DNA from 2 places in the Streptomyces tatrensis genome. Region 1 is predicted to be linked to the other one. Evidence: riboswitches for the same ligand, from Rfam matches in the RefSeq annotation. Region 1 holds a riboswitch; the other holds the start of a gene.
What was found. Region 1 has a riboswitch for glycine ahead of gcvP (aminomethyl-transferring glycine dehydrogenase). Riboswitches for the same ligand answer to the same signal wherever they lie in the genome.

Region 1 (7,717 bases):
CGAGCACCCGCAGCGGCTCCTCCTCGTCGCAGATCGGCAGCAGCGCCGGGAAGTAGCGGACGTTCTCGGCGAAGAGCTCGTACGCCGAGTCCACCCACCGCTCGCCGAACCAGGTGCGCGGGCGCACCCCCTGCGCCTGGAGCTCGGGCGGCCGGGTGTCGGTGGCCTGCTGGAAGAGCGGCGGCCGCGACTCCCGCCACAGCTCCCGCCCGAACAGGAAGGGCGAGTTGGCGCCGACGGCTATCTGCACGGCCGCCACCGCCTGGGCCGCGTTCCACACGTCCGCGAACCGGGCCGGGGTCACCTGCAGGTGCAGTTGTACGGAGGTGCAGGCGGCCTCGGGCACGATCGACCCGGAGGTCCAGGTCAGCCGCTCGACCCCGTCGATGTCGAGCACGAAGTCCTCGCCCCGCATCATCAGGATCTGCTCGTTGAGCAGGGAGTAGCGGTCCACCGCCGAGAGGTTGGCGGTGACCAGGTCGGTGCGGGAGATCGTCGGCAGGATGCCGATCATGACCACCCCGGCGCCGACCTCCTGAGCCTGCCGGTGGGCATAGCCGAGACCCGCGCTCAGTTCCTCGGCGAGCTGGTCGAATACCCGGCCGCCGAGCCGGTGCGGAAGGACGTTCACCTCCAGGTTGAACATTCCCAGTTCGGTCTGGAAATCGTTGCTCGCAATACGCTCGAGGACCTGCGCATTCACCATTCTCGGCAACCCGTCGGCACCTGCGAGATTCAACTCGATCTCCAGCCCCATCATGTTCTTGGGGCGATCGAACCTCTTCTCCTCCAGAAGTCGCTCCAGTACCTCCAGGCACTCGTGAAGCTTCCTCCGGTACCGTTGCCGATCGGACAGGTCGAATCCGCCCGCCACGACCTTCTCCCCCATCGGAGCGTCCCTCCTCGACTGGGCCCGGCCGGCGTGGAATGGATCCGCCGTCCGGGCGCGCGTTACGGTCGATGATGCCCCGGCGCGGTGATCGATAACGCGGAAGGGGCGTGACTGGCGGGGAGCGCGCGCCGGTTTGGCCGACAGGCGCTTTGGCACATTCACCTGGCAAGCGCTCCTGCGCAAATACAGTGTAGACCTTGCCGGTTATCGATAACCGACGCTTTTCAGCCGAGCCCTCATCCGGTAACCTCCGAGGTCAGCGCGGAACTTTTGCGCGCGCCCGGCATGAATGCCACGTCAGAGGGACCGGTAAGCGCCTTGTCGGCAATAGGCGGGACAGCTAGCCGAAACACTGCGTGAACACATGTCAGATAAACTCCGCATGCGAGGCAGAGAGTTGGCGCGCGGCCATTGCCCCTCAGCCCCCCTCTGACCCCAGAATGCGACAGCGCCGTCCGCACCCCGCACCCGCCCCGTTCCACAGGTCTCCCAAGTGAGAGGCGACCCACCATGCCGCTGCACGTCCCTCCGGCTCCCGCGCCCGCCCTGCGCAGCGTCCTCGCGGCCCTCGGCTCCCCCACCGCCGTCCACGAGGCACACACCCCGGCCCTGCGCGCCCTCCAGGGGCCGGTGACCGCCGAACTGCCTCTGCCCGTCCACGTCCTGGACCGGCTGCACATCTCCGGCCTGACCGCCGGCGGCAGGCCGCCGCGCACCCGGCTGACCGGCTGGCGGTTCCTGATCCGCAGCGGGGACCGCTACGTCGCGGCGGCCGACACCCGGCTGACCCCCGACGGGTGGGCCTTCTCCCACTTCTTCGAGGGCCCCTACGTCGCCGCCACCGAACGGGCGCTGCGCCAGGCCGAATCGCTCGGCAAGAACTACCAGCCGCGGCTGCTGTCCGTACCGGAGCTGTACATGCTGACCCTGTGGCTGCACGGATCGGTGGGCGCCGACGCCTCCGCCGGACTACCGGCCGCCGCCGACCTCCTGGTCCCGCTGGCGCCCGCCCCGCCCGGCATCGCCGCCTACCGGCCGCATCCCGTGTCCGAACTGCTGCCCGTACTGACCCATCGGCTCACGCCGACGGCGCCCCCGGCACCGCCCTCCATGGCCGCACCGGCCGCCTGATCTTCGGCTCTGGCCGGTTCTGCCCATTCGGCCTAGCCCACTCGGGCCCCCAGCGAACCACCCGAAATGACAGGGGAGTTGGCCTGAACCGCCCGCACGGGTGATGCGTCATCAATCTATGAGGACAGCTGCCGGGAAATCCCTCCGGACACTAGGTCGTGGGGGAACACTGGGGACTCTGACCGAGCCAAGTCGTTGATACGGGGGGCGGCCATGACCAACGCATCGAGCCGCAGCACACAGACCACACCGCAGCGAAAGAACGCATCCATGTGCCAGCACAAGCCAGCATGCCCGTCCGCCGACTCCGCCGACCGGGAGGCCGCGCACCCCGTGGCCGTTCACCCGGAACAGGGCTGGAGCCTGCTGTGCAACGGCGTCCTGCTCTTCGAGGACACCGGTGAGCTGCTGCCGGACGGCCAGATCATCGCCCCGCACCGCGTGCTCGCGGCGGCGCAGGTGATGAAGGCGGCCTAGCCGAACGACGCGAACGAAAGGGGCCGGCCCAGGAGCGAACTCCCGGACCGGCCCCTTCGTCATGTCACTTCGTCATGTCACTTCGTCATGTTGTCGATCAGTTGTCGTACTCGTCCAGCGGCGGGCAGGAGCACACCAGGTTCCGGTCGCCGAAGGCACCGTCGATGCGACGCACCGGCGGCCAGTACTTCTCCGCGGCCGACACCCCGCCCGGGAAGACGGCCTCGTCGCGGGTGTACGGGTGGTTCCACTCGCCGCCCAGCGCCGCCGCCGTGTGCGGGGAGTTGGCCAGCGGGTTGTCGTCCACCGGCCACTCGCCGCCCGCGACCCGCTCGATCTCGGCGCGGATGGCGATCATCGCGTCGCAGAAGCGGTCGATCTCGGCGAGGTCCTCGGACTCCGTCGGCTCGATCATGAGGGTGCCGGCGACCGGGAAGGACATGGTCGGCGCGTGGAACCCGTAGTCGATCAGGCGCTTGGCGATGTCGTCGATGCTCACGCCCGTCGCCTTCGACAGGGGGCGCATGTCGATGATGCACTCGTGCGCGACCAGGTTGCCCGGGCCGGTGTAGAGCACCGGGTAGTGCGGCTCCAGGCGCTTGGCGATGTAGTTCGCGCCGAGCACCGCCACCTGGGTGGCGCGCTTGAGGCCCTCGCCGCCCATCAGACGCACGTACGACCAGGAGATCGGCAGGATGCCCGCCGAGCCCCACGGAGCGGCCGAGATGGGGCCGACGCCCGTCTCCGGACCGGCGGTCGGCTGGAGCGGGTGGTTGGGCAGGTACGGGGCAAGGTGCGCCCGGACACCGACCGGGCCGACGCCCGGGCCGCCGCCGCCGTGCGGGATGCAGAAGGTCTTGTGCAGGTTCAGGTGCGAGACGTCGCCGCCGAAGTGACCCGGCTTGGCCAGGCCCACCAGGGCGTTGAGGTTGGCGCCGTCCACGTAGACCTGGCCGCCGGCGTCGTGCACCTGGGCGCAGATGTCGGCGACGTGCTCCTCGAACACACCGTGCGTGGAGGGGTACGTGATCATCAGCACGGCGAGCTCGTCGCGGTACTGCTCGATCTTGGCGCGCAGGTCGTCCGCGTCCACCTCGCCGTCGTCGGCGGTCTTGACCACGACCACCTTCATGCCGGCCATCACGGCGCTCGCGGCGTTGGTGCCGTGCGCGGAGGACGGGATGAGACAGACGGTGCGCTGCTCGTTGCCGTTCGCCCGGTGGTACGCGCGGACGGCCAGCAGGCCGGCGAGCTCACCCTGGGAGCCGGCGTTCGGCTGAATGGAGACCTTGTCGTAGCCGGTGACCTCGCAGAGACGTTCCTCCAGCTCGGTGATGAGCGTGAGGTACCCCTCGGCCTGCTCGACCGGGGCGAACGGGTGCACCTGGCCGAATTCCGGCCAGGTGACCGACTCCATTTCGGTGGTCGCGTTGAGCTTCATGGTGCAGGAGCCCAGCGGGATCATGCCGCGGTCCAGCGCGTAGTCCTTGTCCGAGAGCTTGCGCAGGTAGCGCAGCATCGCCGTCTCGGACCGGTGCTGGTGGAAGACCGGGTGGGTCAGGTACGCGTCCGAGCGCAGCAGGCCCTCGGGCAGCGCGTCGGCGGTGCTCTCGTCCAGCGCCTCGACGCTCGCCGTGACACCGAAGGCGGTCCAGACGGCTTCGACGGTGGCGCGCAGGGTCGTCTCGTCACAGGACATCGAGACGAGGTCGGCATCGACCTGGAAGAGGTTGACGCCACCCTCGCGGGCCGCGGCGACGACCTCGGCGGCCCGGCCCGGGACCCGCGCGGTGATGGTGTCGAAGTAGGCGCCGTGCACGACCTCGACCCCGCCGGCCGTCAGACCTGCGGCGAGCAGGGCGGCGTAGCGGTGGGTGCGGCGGGCGATCGTCCGCAGCCCGTCCGGGCCGTGGTAGACGGCGTACATGCCGGCCATGACGGCGAGGAGCACCTGCGCGGTGCAGATGTTGCTGGTGGCCTTCTCGCGGCGGATGTGCTGCTCGCGGGTCTGCAGCGCCAGGCGGTAGGCCTTGTTGCCGTCCGCGTCCACGGACACGCCGACGAGGCGGCCGGGCAGCGAGCGGGCGTGCTTGGCCTGGACGGCCATGTAGCCGGCGTGCGGTCCGCCGAAGCCCATCGGGACGCCGAAGCGCTGAGTGGTGCCGACCGCGATGTCCGCGCCCAGCTCGCCCGGGGAGGTCAGCAGGGTCAGGGCGAGCAGGTCCGCGGAGACGGCGACGATCGCGCCGAGCGCGTGCGCCTGCTCGATGACCGGCTTGATCTCCCGCACGGCGCCGGAGGCACCCGGGTACTGGAGCAGCACGCCGTAGACGCCGCGCTCGGCGATCTCGGCCGGAATCCCCTCGCTCAGATCGGCGACGACGACCTCGATGCCGATCGGCTCGGCACGGGTCTGGATCACCGCGATGGTCTGCGGCAGCGCGTCGGCGTCGATGAGGAAGACGTTGCCCTTGGCCTTGCCCACCCGGCGGGCCAGGGTCATGGCCTCGGCGGCCGCCGTGCCCTCGTCGAGCAGGGAGGCACCGGAGGTCGGCAGGCCGGTCAGCTCGGCGACGACGGTCTGGAAGTTCAGCAGGGCCTCGAGGCGGCCCTGGGAGATCTCCGGCTGGTAGGGCGTGTACGCCGTGTACCAGGACGGGTTCTCCATGACGTTGCGCAGGATCACCGGCGGCGTGAAGGTGCCGTAGTAGCCCAGCCCGATCATGGACGAGAGGACCTGGTTGCGGTCGGCGAGCTGACGCAGCTCGGCGAGCACCTCGGCCTCGGTCCGCGCCTCGGGCAGGTTCAGCGCGGCAGTGGTCTTGATCACATCCGGCACCGCGGCGGCGGTGAGCTCGTCGAGGGAGCCGTAGCCCACCTGAGCGAGCATCTTCGCCTGCGCCTCGGCATCCGGGCCGATGTGGCGCTGCTCGAAGGGGATGCCTCGCTCCAGCTGGGAGAGCGAAATGCGGTTGGCGGTCATGTACGGAGGCCTCCTGGTCGTACGACCTGCGAGGGGCACCACGGCGCGGGCACCCGGACGGCCTCCCCCTCTGTCATCACAACCTGAGAGCTTCACCGGGCCGCGCGGGGATCGCCCACGAGATCCGGCTTTCACCGTCGGTGAGGAGAGGGACCGGCACTGCGCGCCCGGTACCCACACCTGCTTTCCAGAGTGGCCTCACCACGTGCGGTACGTATGCCTGAGAGATTCCGGGGAGGATTTGCTCCTTCGGCGCCTCCGTCTCACTCACTCGGAGGACTCTCCCGCACAGGGTCAACAGCCGTCACCCAGCCTACCAGCGAGGATCTGGGCACCTCCCTCGAGTGGCCCCCTCTCCAGAAATGCACTTTTGTAGTGCTTACGGAGGAGTTGCGCCCAAATGGAGGGACCGGACCGTGCAGACCGACATCGATCCCCGCAGCCTGATCGGCCGCAAGGCGTTCGACCGCAATGGCACCAAGATCGGCACCGTCGACGAGGTCTACCTCGACGACGCCACGGGCGTCCCGGAATGGGCCGCCGTACGCACCGGACTCTTCAGCCGGGACGCCTTCGTCCCGCTGGAGCCCAGCGAGATGGTGGGCGACACCCTGCGCGTGCCCTTCGAGCGCTCCCTCATCAAGGACGCTCCCGACTTCGGAGTCGGCCGCCACCTCTCCCCCGAACAGGAGCTGCAGCTCTACCACCACTACGGCCTGGACCTGGCCCTCCCGTCCGACTTCCAGCACGACTTCGGCCACAAATCCCCCGACTCCCCCTGACCCCCACACCCGCTGCCCACCACCCAACCGGGGCAGCGGGCCACGCCTCCCCCGCCCATCGAAAAACTCCCCCACACCATCCAGGGGCCCCGGCAACGGCCCCCAGCCCGCAGACAGCACGCCCCAGCCGCCCCCACGGCCACCGTCACCCGACGACGCACACCGGGCAGCGGGCACCCCGGGGGGCCCGGCAGGTAGCGGGCAGCGGGTAGCGGGTAGCGGGTACTCAACACCTCCCACGGTCCAGGCGGCCCCAACAGCGTGCGTGCACGCGGCCCCCGGTGATACCCGGCGGGATCGGTAGCAGGCACCAAGCAGCGGGGACCTGCGTCAGGCACCAGTACCAGGCAGCGGCTGCTGCCGACCCCCACGGCCCTGGCCCCAGAGCTCTCGCTGCGGGGCGCAGCGGCTGGAGGCGTGCGCCGGGGACGACACGGGGACACCCCCAACCCCTCGGCGGCAGCGGCAGCGGCAGCGGCAGCGGCAGCGGCAGCGGCAGCGGCAGCGGCAGCGGCTAACAGCCCCCGGGACACCCGGACACCCCGACCCGGCGAGACCCCGCAGCCGGCCTCACTACAGAGCCGTCGAGCCCCCGACCCCCACGGCCGGGTCCCCGACCAGCGGCATCGGATCAGACGGTTCCAGCTCGGGGTCGTCCACCAGGAACGTCCGCACCCGCCCCGGCTCGGATCCGGGCTGCTCGAACCGTACGGTCACCCGCCCGACCCCACTGCCCTGCACCCACCCGGGTCCGTACTCCGCATGACGCACATCGCTCCCGGCCGCCCACCGCCGCTCAACCACACCGTCGGCACCGCCCGCACCCCCGAGCCCCTGCACGGCCCCCTGCCCCTGCTGGTCACCCTGTGCCGACCCGGCGACCTCGCCCTGCCCGTGCCCGGCCCCCCGCCCCTCCTGGCTGACCTGATCCTGCGCAGCAACCTCAGGCTGCCCTACCCCAGCCCCCTGGGCCTGTCCCTGGCTCTGCCCCTGGTCCTGCCACGCAGCCTGACCTTGCCCGGCGCCCCCGCCAAGCCCCACCCCGGCGGCAGCGGCCCCACCCCGGCCCTGCCCGGCACTCTCTTCCTGCCCGGACCGGAGCCCCTGCCCGGCACCGTCACCCAAGGCCGGAACCTGCGCCTCCGGCCCCCCACCGGCGTCGGCAAGCGGCCTCCCCGCCCCAGCGGCAACGGCAACCGCCTCGCCCCCGGAGGCCACCGCGCCACCCCCCACACCCGCCCGCGCAGCCATCGCGTCGGCGAAGGCGAAGAGGTCCTCCTGCGTGTAGTCCGCCAGCCCCGTCACCCCCACCCCCAGCAGCCGCACCCCGCCCGTGGTGTCCACGGCCTCCAGCAGCCGCGCCGCCGCCTCCCGCACCACCGCGGGGTCGTCCGTGGGCCCCCGCAGGGTCTCTGAGCGGGTCAGCGTGGAGAAGTCGTACCGCCGAACCTT
Region 2 (7,717 bases), 4.9 Mb from region 1:
ACGAGGAAGGAGACCGCCTTGGCCGCGATCACGTGCTCCAGCGGGCCGCCCTGCTGACCCGGGAAGACCGCGGAGTTGATCTTCTTGGCCAGCTCCTGCGTCGACAGGATGACACCGCCGCGCGGACCGCCGAGGGTCTTGTGCGTGGTGGTGGTCACGACGTGGGCGTGCGGCACCGGGTTCGGGTGCAGACCCGCGGCGACCAGGCCGGCGAAGTGCGCCATGTCGACCATCAGGTACGCGCCGACCTCGTCCGCGATGCGGCGGAAGGCGGCGAAGTCCAGCTGGCGCGGGTAGGCGGACCAGCCCGCGACGATCAGCTGCGGCTTGGACTCCTTGGCGAGGCGCTCGACCTCGGCCATGTCGACCTCGCCGGTCTCGTCGACGTGGTACGGGACCACGTTGTAGAGCTTGCCGGAGAAGTTGATCTTCATGCCGTGGGTCAGGTGACCGCCGTGGGCCAGGTTCAGGCCCATGATCGTGTCGCCCGGCTTGATCAGCGCGAACATCGCGGCCGCGTTGGCCTGCGCGCCCGAGTGGGGCTGTACGTTCGCGGCCTCGGCGCCGAAGAGCGCCTTGATGCGGTCGATCGCGATCTGCTCGACCACGTCGACGTGCTCACAGCCGCCGTAGTAGCGGCGGCCGGGGTAGCCCTCGGCGTACTTGTTGGTCAGGACCGAGCCCTGGGCCTCCATGACGGCGACCGGAGCGAAGTTCTCCGACGCGATCATTTCCAGGGTGGACTGCTGGCGCACGAGTTCGGCGTCGACGGCGGCGGCGACGTCCGGGTCGAGCTCGTGGAGGGGAGTGTTCAGTACAGACATCAGGGTTCCCTGGGTCAGTTGCCGGAGGTGAGCTTGGCGTACTCGTCGACGGAGAGCAGGTCGGCCGGCTCCTCCGTGACGCGCACCTTGAAGAGCCAGCCACCCTCGAACGGGGCCGAGTTCACCAGGGCCGGGTCGTCGATGACGTCCTGGTTGGACTCGACGATCTCGCCGGTGACGGGGGAGTACAGGTCGCTGACCGACTTGGTCGACTCCAGCTCGCCGCAGGTCTCGCCCGCGGTCACCGTGTCGCCCACCTCGGGAAGCTGGGCGTAGACGACATCACCGAGCGCGTTGGCCGCGAACTCCGTGATGCCGACCGTCGAGACGCCGTCCTCGGCGACCGACAGCCACTCGTGCTCCTTGCTGTAACGCAGCTGCTGGGGGTTGCTCATGACCTGATTCTCCTGGATGCGGGGGAGTGGATACGAACGGAGGTCCTGCGGACGGCGCAGGGGCGCCGTAGTGCGGTGACGTGCGGTACGGGGTTACTTCTGCCGCTTGTAGAACGGCAGGGCCACGACCTCGTACGCCTCATGCGTACCGCGAATGTCCACGCCGACGCCGGAGGTGCCGGGCGCGGCGTGCGCCGCGTCGACATAGGCCATCGCGATCGGCTTGCCCAGCGTCGGGGACGGGGCGCCCGAGGTGACCTCGCCGACGACCTGGCCGTCGAAGGTCACGGAGAAGCCGGCGCGCGGAACGCGGCGGCCCTCGGCGATCAGGCCGACCAGCTTGCGCGGCGCCTTGGAGGCGGCGCGCTCGGCGGCGGCCTCCAGGGCGGCGCGGCCGACGAAGTCGCCCTCCTTCTCGAACTTCACGACCCGGCCCAGCCCCGCGTCGAACGGGGTGAGGGAGGTGGTCAGCTCGTGCCCGTACAGCGGCATGCCCGCTTCCAGGCGCAGGGTGTCGCGGCAGGACAGGCCGGCCGGGACCAGGCCGACGCCCTCGCCCGCCTTGGTCAGCGCCTGCCACAGCTCCACGGCGTGCTCGGGCGAGACGAACAGCTCGAAGCCGTCCTCGCCGGTGTAGCCGGTACGGGCGATCAGCGCGGGCACCCCGGCGACCGTGCCGGGCAGGCCGGCGTAGTACTTCAGCCTGTCCAGGTCGGCGTCGGTGAGCGAGGCGAGGATGCCGGGGGACTCCGGACCCTGCACCGCGAGCAGCGCGTACGCGTCGCGGTCGTCGCGGACCTCGGCGTCGAAGCCGGCGGCGCGCTCGGTGATCGCGTCCAGGACGACCTGGGCGTTGGAGGCGTTGGCGACGACCATGTACTCGGTCTCGCCCAGGCGGTAGACGATCAGGTCGTCGAGGATGCCGCCGTCTTCCTGGCAGATGTGCGTGTAGCGGGCGCGGCCGACGCCGACGGTGGAGATGTTGCCGACCAGCGCGTAGTCCAGGACCTTGACGGCCTCGGGGCCGGTCAGGGTGATCTCGCCCATGTGGGAGAGGTCGAAGAGGCCGGCCGTGGTGCGGACGGCGTTGTGCTCGTCGCGCTCGCTGCCGTACCGCAGGGGCATGTCCCAGCCCGCGAAATCGGTCATGGTCGCACCGAGGAGACGGTGCAGCGCATCGAGGGCGGTCAGGCGGGGGGCAGTGCTCATGGGTGTGGCTCCCGGGTCCCAGGGCATGACATGACGAGGAGGAGTTCCTCCCCATCTGTCATCGGAACCTGAGAGGTTCGCCGAGAGTTCCCCGCTTCCAGGGGAAGGTCATCGACTTGCACCTTGGGTGGAGCCGTCGCCGGCGCCCTGACGGGCGGTGGCGCGGCTCGCTTTTCAGATCTGCCTCATCCACGCGGTACGGGGCCTGAGAGATTCAAGGGAGGTACTTGCTCCTTCGGCGCCCGGGCACCGCCTTGCGGCGTGCCGGGACTCTCCCGCGCGGATTCAAGCGGCCGGTATGCAGTTAGGTGTCCAGATGGCGCACATCATTGCACGGCGTGCGGCTGAATGGGGGAGGGGGTCCGCAAGCCGAGCGGTCCCGGAGCGGACCGGGAGCAGAACCGGAGCGGAACCGGAGGCACCGGATTGCCGTCTCTTTACACTCAGAGGGACCGGGTCCAGGCGACCCGTCGCGGGGGAGGCGAGCACTGTGCGGAGATTCGGAGTACTGGCGGCGACGAGCAGCACCGGCACCGTCGAGGGAGCGGTGGCCGGGGTGCCGTCGGTGCCGTCGCAGCGCGGTCTCGTACGGGATCCCGCGGCCGGCGGGACGACGGGCGGGACGGCGGGCGAGCCCGGAGCGGTACGGGACCTGCGCGGCGCCGAGGGCCCGCGGCGGCTCCGCTTCGCCGAGGGGGACGTCGTGGTGGTCTCCGGACTGCCCGGAGGCGGCAAGACCACCCTGATCAAGCGGGCCGCGGAGGGCGGCGGGATCGACTCCCAGGACGCCCGCGAGCGCTGGGAGCGCCGGATGCCGGCCGCCCTGCCCTACGCGGTGTACCGGCCGGCGGTCCGGATCGCGCACTACTGGGGCCTGTGGCGGGTGCTCCGCTCCGGGGCCCCGGCCGTCGTCCACGACTGCGGCACGCAGAGCTGGGTACGGGCGCTGCTGGCTTCCGCGGCCCGGCGGCGCGGCCGCGCGCTGCACATGGTGCTGCTGGACACCACTGCGCAGGAGGCCCGGGCCGGGCAGGCGGCGCGGGGCCGGGGCGTGTCGGCGTACGCCTTCGCCCGGCACCGGGGCGCGGTGGCCCGGCTGCTGCGCGAGGCCGAGGCGGGCCACCCGCCGGCCGGCTGCGCGTCGGTGACCCTGCTGGACCGCCCGGCGGCGTCCCGGCTGACGTCGATCGGCTTCCACTAGCGGCGGCTTCGGCCGGCTCGGGCGGCGGCCGGCGCGAGGGGGTGCCGGCTCGAGCGGCCCCGGCGGGGGCGGATCGGGCACGGGCGGATGCGGCGCGCGGGTGGTTCCGTCACGGGCGGCCCCCGGCCGGGGTGTCGCAGGCGCCCGTTAATCTCTGGGCGAGACCAAGGGCAAGCGAGCGGAGACGTACATGTGGCCGGGTAACGAGCTGGAGCAGGTGCTCGGGGCGGCGCTCGGACAGGAGGGCGCCGGGGGGCGCATCCTCGAGGTCCTCGGGCGCAGCCACCTGTGGATCCCGCTGCCCGGCGGGGTGAACAGCCTGAGCCTGCCCACCATGGAGATCGACGGCGCCGCGTACGTGCCCGTCTACAGCTCCGAGGAGCAGTTCCGCGCCTGCGCCGGACCCGCCATGGACTTCGCCGTCGCCCCCGCCGTGGACTTCGCCCGCGGCCTGCCCCCGCAGCTCGGCCTCGCGGTGAACCCCGAGGGCTCCGTCGGCGTGCCCCTGCCCCCGCCCGCCGTCGCGGAGCTCTGCCGCACCGGCGGCGGCCCGCTCGACGGCCCCGCCACCGGCGGCCGGGTCCGGCTCTTCGAGCCCGACTGGCAGGAGGACCCGGTCGAGTTCCTGACCGCCGCCGCGGAGGAGTTCCGGGCCACCGGAGTCGTCGCCTCCGCGCACCGCTGCCTCGCCAGCGTGGAGGGCGGCTCGCCGGAGCTCTACATCGGAGTCCATCTGGTGGGATGGGAGCCCGGCATGCGAAACGCCCCGATGGAGGCGCTGGGCCGCGCCCTGACCCGCGTACCACCGGCCTGGCCGGTGCAGTTGATCCTGCTCGACGCCGCCGAAGACCCGGTCGTGGACTTCATCACCACGCGCGTACGCCCCTTCTACCTGCCGTAGTGACGCTTAAGCTGGTGGCCGACACGCGTGGACGACGGGCGGACGAACAGACGAAGAGGGGTACCGGGTGAGTGCGTCAGGCACGGCCGCGGTCGGGCAGGTCGAGCACATGCTGCGCCAGGTGACTCCCGGGCGCTACGAGAGCTACGAGTCCCTCCTGCACGCCCTGGCCGAGGGACGGCTGTGGATGCTCCTCTGGCAGGGGCAGCCCGGCTCCCCGGAGGCCCAGTACGGCGGCATGGAGGTCGAGGGCCTCGGGTACGCGCCCTGCGTGACCTCCCCGCAGGAGCTGGCCGCCAGCGGCTGGAACCGCGGGTACGAGGTGGTCACCGGCCGGGACATCGCCCGCGCCCTCTACCCCGACCGCTGGGGGCTGTGGCTCAATCCGCACGCCCAGGGCGGCGGCGTCGGCATTCCCTGGGCCGACCTGCGCCGGATCGCCACCGGGCTGGACCGGATGCCGGCCGGCCCGCTGCGGCTGTCCGAGCCCGCCATCGAGCTGCCGCAGTTCTACGGGCTGCTCACGCAGCACGCGCACCGCACGCCCGCCGTCCGCTCGCTGCGCCGCGCCTGGGTGCAGCCCGCGCTGGGGTCCCCGTACCTCGCCGTCGGGCTCGACCTGTACGACGCCTCCGCGCACGCGCTGGAGTCCGTACGGGAGATGATGCGCCAGTCGGTCGGAGCGGTCCCCGAGGGGGTGCCCGTGTGCACGGTCGCGCTCGCGGACGAACACGATCCGGTGGCGATGTGGCTGCGCGCGCGGACCCGTCCCTTCTACGACCGCGAGGGACAGGCGCCCGCCTACTGAGACGTCCCGCTCGTTGAGACATTGGGGCCAAGACGCCCGAGGCCGCACGGAACAGTCGTTCCGTGCGGCCTTTGCGTTGTCCTGATTTCGACGTTGATGTACGCCCAATAGGCATGCTCGTAGGCCGAGTTGGGCGCCATGTCCGATTTCCTGCCGAACGGGATGTCTTGCTCCGCTGAGACGACAGTGAAGTCCGGATAACGGGAACTCGACCCTCAGATCACGGTTGCGCATCCATTCACCTGCGGGTCTGGCGGCTGATCGAGCGCCCGATGAAGACTCCCCACCCAAGAGCGGGTCAGTCCTCCAAGGACTGTCCCGCCGCAGGAAATTCGCGCACCAGCTACCTCGCACTCCGAGCGCCACTCCGCACCAACGCCGCCACAGCGGCGGGCATGGGCCGGCCCACCCGTCGGCCGAGAGGGGTCCCCACCACGATGACGGCACCACTGCACGACATGAGCGCGGAGACACCCGCACCCGTGTCCGTAGCCGACGTCCCCGCCAAGGCCATCGAAGGCCGTTCTCCCGGCCGCATCGCCTGGATGCGGCTCAAGCGCGACAAGGTCGCGCTGGCCGGCGGTTTCGTCGTGCTCCTGCTGATCCTCGTCGCGCTCTTCGCGCCGCTGATCGTCAGCGCGTTCGGCCACCCCCCGGAGGAACTGCACGAAGACCTGCTGGACCCGCTGCTGGGCCTGCCGGCAGGCGACTACGGCGGCATGAGCAGCGACTTCCTGCTGGGCATCGAGCCGGTCAACGGCCGCGACGTGTTCAGCCGCATCGTCTACGGCGCGCGCATCTCGCTGCTGGTCGCCTTCCTGTCCGCCTTCGTGGCGGTCTCGCTGGGCACCTTCTTCGGCATCGTCGCCGGCTACTTCGGCGGCTGGGTCGACGCGGCCATCAGCCGGGTCATGGACCTGCTGCTCGCCTTCCCGCAGCTGCTCTTCATCATCGCGCTGGTCTCGGTCGTCCCGGCCAAGCTCTGGGGCTTCGAGGGATCGGGCCTGCGGATCGCCGTACTGGTCCTGGTGATCGGCTTCTTCGGCTGGCCCTACATCGGCCGCATCGTCCGCGGACAGACCCTGTCGCTGCGCGAGCGGGAGTACGTCGAAGCGGCGCGGAGCCTGGGCGCGGGCCGGATGTACATCCTCTTCCGCGAGCTGCTCCCGAACCTGGTCGCACCGATCACCGTCTACGCGACGCTGATGATCCCCACCAACGTGCTGACCGAGGCCGCGCTCAGCTTCCTGGGTGTCGGCGTCAAGCCGCCCACACCGTCCTGGGGCGAGACCCTCTCGACGGCCGTGCGGACCTATGAGGACGACCCGCTCTTCATGATCTTCCCCGGCATGGCGATCTTCATCACCGTGCTGGCCTTCAACCTCTTCGGCGACGGCGTCCGCGACGCACTCGACCCGAAGGGCTCCCGCTAGCCGTCCCCGCAGGTCATCCCGCAGGGCACCCCGTAGGTCAGAACCGCAGGGCACACCGGAACCCGGCTTCGTACCGGAATCACAACGGAGGGTTGCGAGCATCGTGACTACCCATCGCATGTCCAAGCGCAGGCTCGTCGCCGGCACGGCCGTCGTGCTCGCGACGATGCTGTCCGCGACCGCCTGTGGCGGCGACGACGGCAAGACCAAGGACGAGAAGCCGGCAGCGGCGGGCGGCTTCAACGCCGCCATCGGCAAGGTCGCCAACGCGTCCACCAAGCCGGGCGGCGAGCTGAAGTTCGTCGGCACGCAGGAAGCCGACTCGTGGGACCCGCAGCGCGGTTACTACGGCTTCATGTGGGACTTCTCCCGCTACTACACCCGCCAGCTCGTCAGCTTCAAGGCGGAGCCGGGCAGCAAGAGCACCGAGCTCGTCCCCGACCTGGCCACCGCGAACGCGGAGATCAGCGACGGCGGCAAGACCTACAAGTACACCCTCAAGGACAACGTGACCTGGGAGGACGGCACCCCCGTCACCGCCCAGGACATCAAGTACGGCATCGAGCGCACCTGGGCCCAGGACGTCATCTCCGGCGGCCCGGTCTACCTGATGCAGGTCCTCGACCCGAAGTCCGAGTACCCGGGTCCGTACAAGGACACCGCCCCGGACAAGCTCGGCCTCAAGGCGATCGAGACCCCGGACGCGAAGACCATCATCTTCAAGCTGCCGCAGCCCAACGGCGACTTCGAGCAGATGCTGGCCATGCCGGCCGCCAGCCCGGTCAAGCAGGAGAAGGACACCGCGGCCAAGTACGGCCTCAAGCCCTTCTCCAACGGCCCGTACAAGATCGACTCGTACGAGCCCAACAAGAGCATGAAGCTCTCGCGCAACACCAACTGGAAGCCCGAGTCGGACACCATCCGCAAGGCGCTCCCGGACTCCATC

Region 2: another riboswitch for glycine. It lies ahead of gcvT (glycine cleavage system aminomethyltransferase GcvT); the one in region 1 lies ahead of gcvP (aminomethyl-transferring glycine dehydrogenase).

What each region holds. Positions count from the first base shown of each region.
Region 1 covers NZ_JBMDLB010000011.1:1,758,017-1,765,733, forward strand. The annotation lists gene ACODT5_RS23665 (glutamate-cysteine ligase family protein) at 1-889, opposite strand, end outside; gene ACODT5_RS23670 (hypothetical protein) at 1,403-2,023, shown strand; gene ACODT5_RS23675 (DUF5999 family protein) at 2,294-2,500, shown strand; gene gcvP (aminomethyl-transferring glycine dehydrogenase) at 2,598-5,483, opposite strand; glycine riboswitch at 5,682-5,780, opposite strand; gene ACODT5_RS23685 (PRC-barrel domain-containing protein) at 5,900-6,265, shown strand; gene ACODT5_RS23690 (DNA polymerase IV) at 6,839-7,717, opposite strand, start outside.
Region 2 covers NZ_JBMDLB010000011.1:6,616,305-6,624,021, forward strand. The annotation lists gene glyA (serine hydroxymethyltransferase) at 1-824, opposite strand, end outside; gene gcvH (glycine cleavage system protein GcvH) at 839-1,219, opposite strand; gene gcvT (glycine cleavage system aminomethyltransferase GcvT) at 1,313-2,428, opposite strand; glycine riboswitch at 2,613-2,716, opposite strand; gene ACODT5_RS46130 (AAA family ATPase) at 2,919-3,629, shown strand; gene ACODT5_RS46135 (enhanced serine sensitivity protein SseB) at 3,820-4,530, shown strand; gene ACODT5_RS46140 (enhanced serine sensitivity protein SseB C-terminal domain-containing protein) at 4,598-5,338, shown strand; gene ACODT5_RS46145 (ABC transporter permease) at 5,776-6,771, shown strand; gene ACODT5_RS46150 (ABC transporter substrate-binding protein) at 6,875-7,717, shown strand, end outside.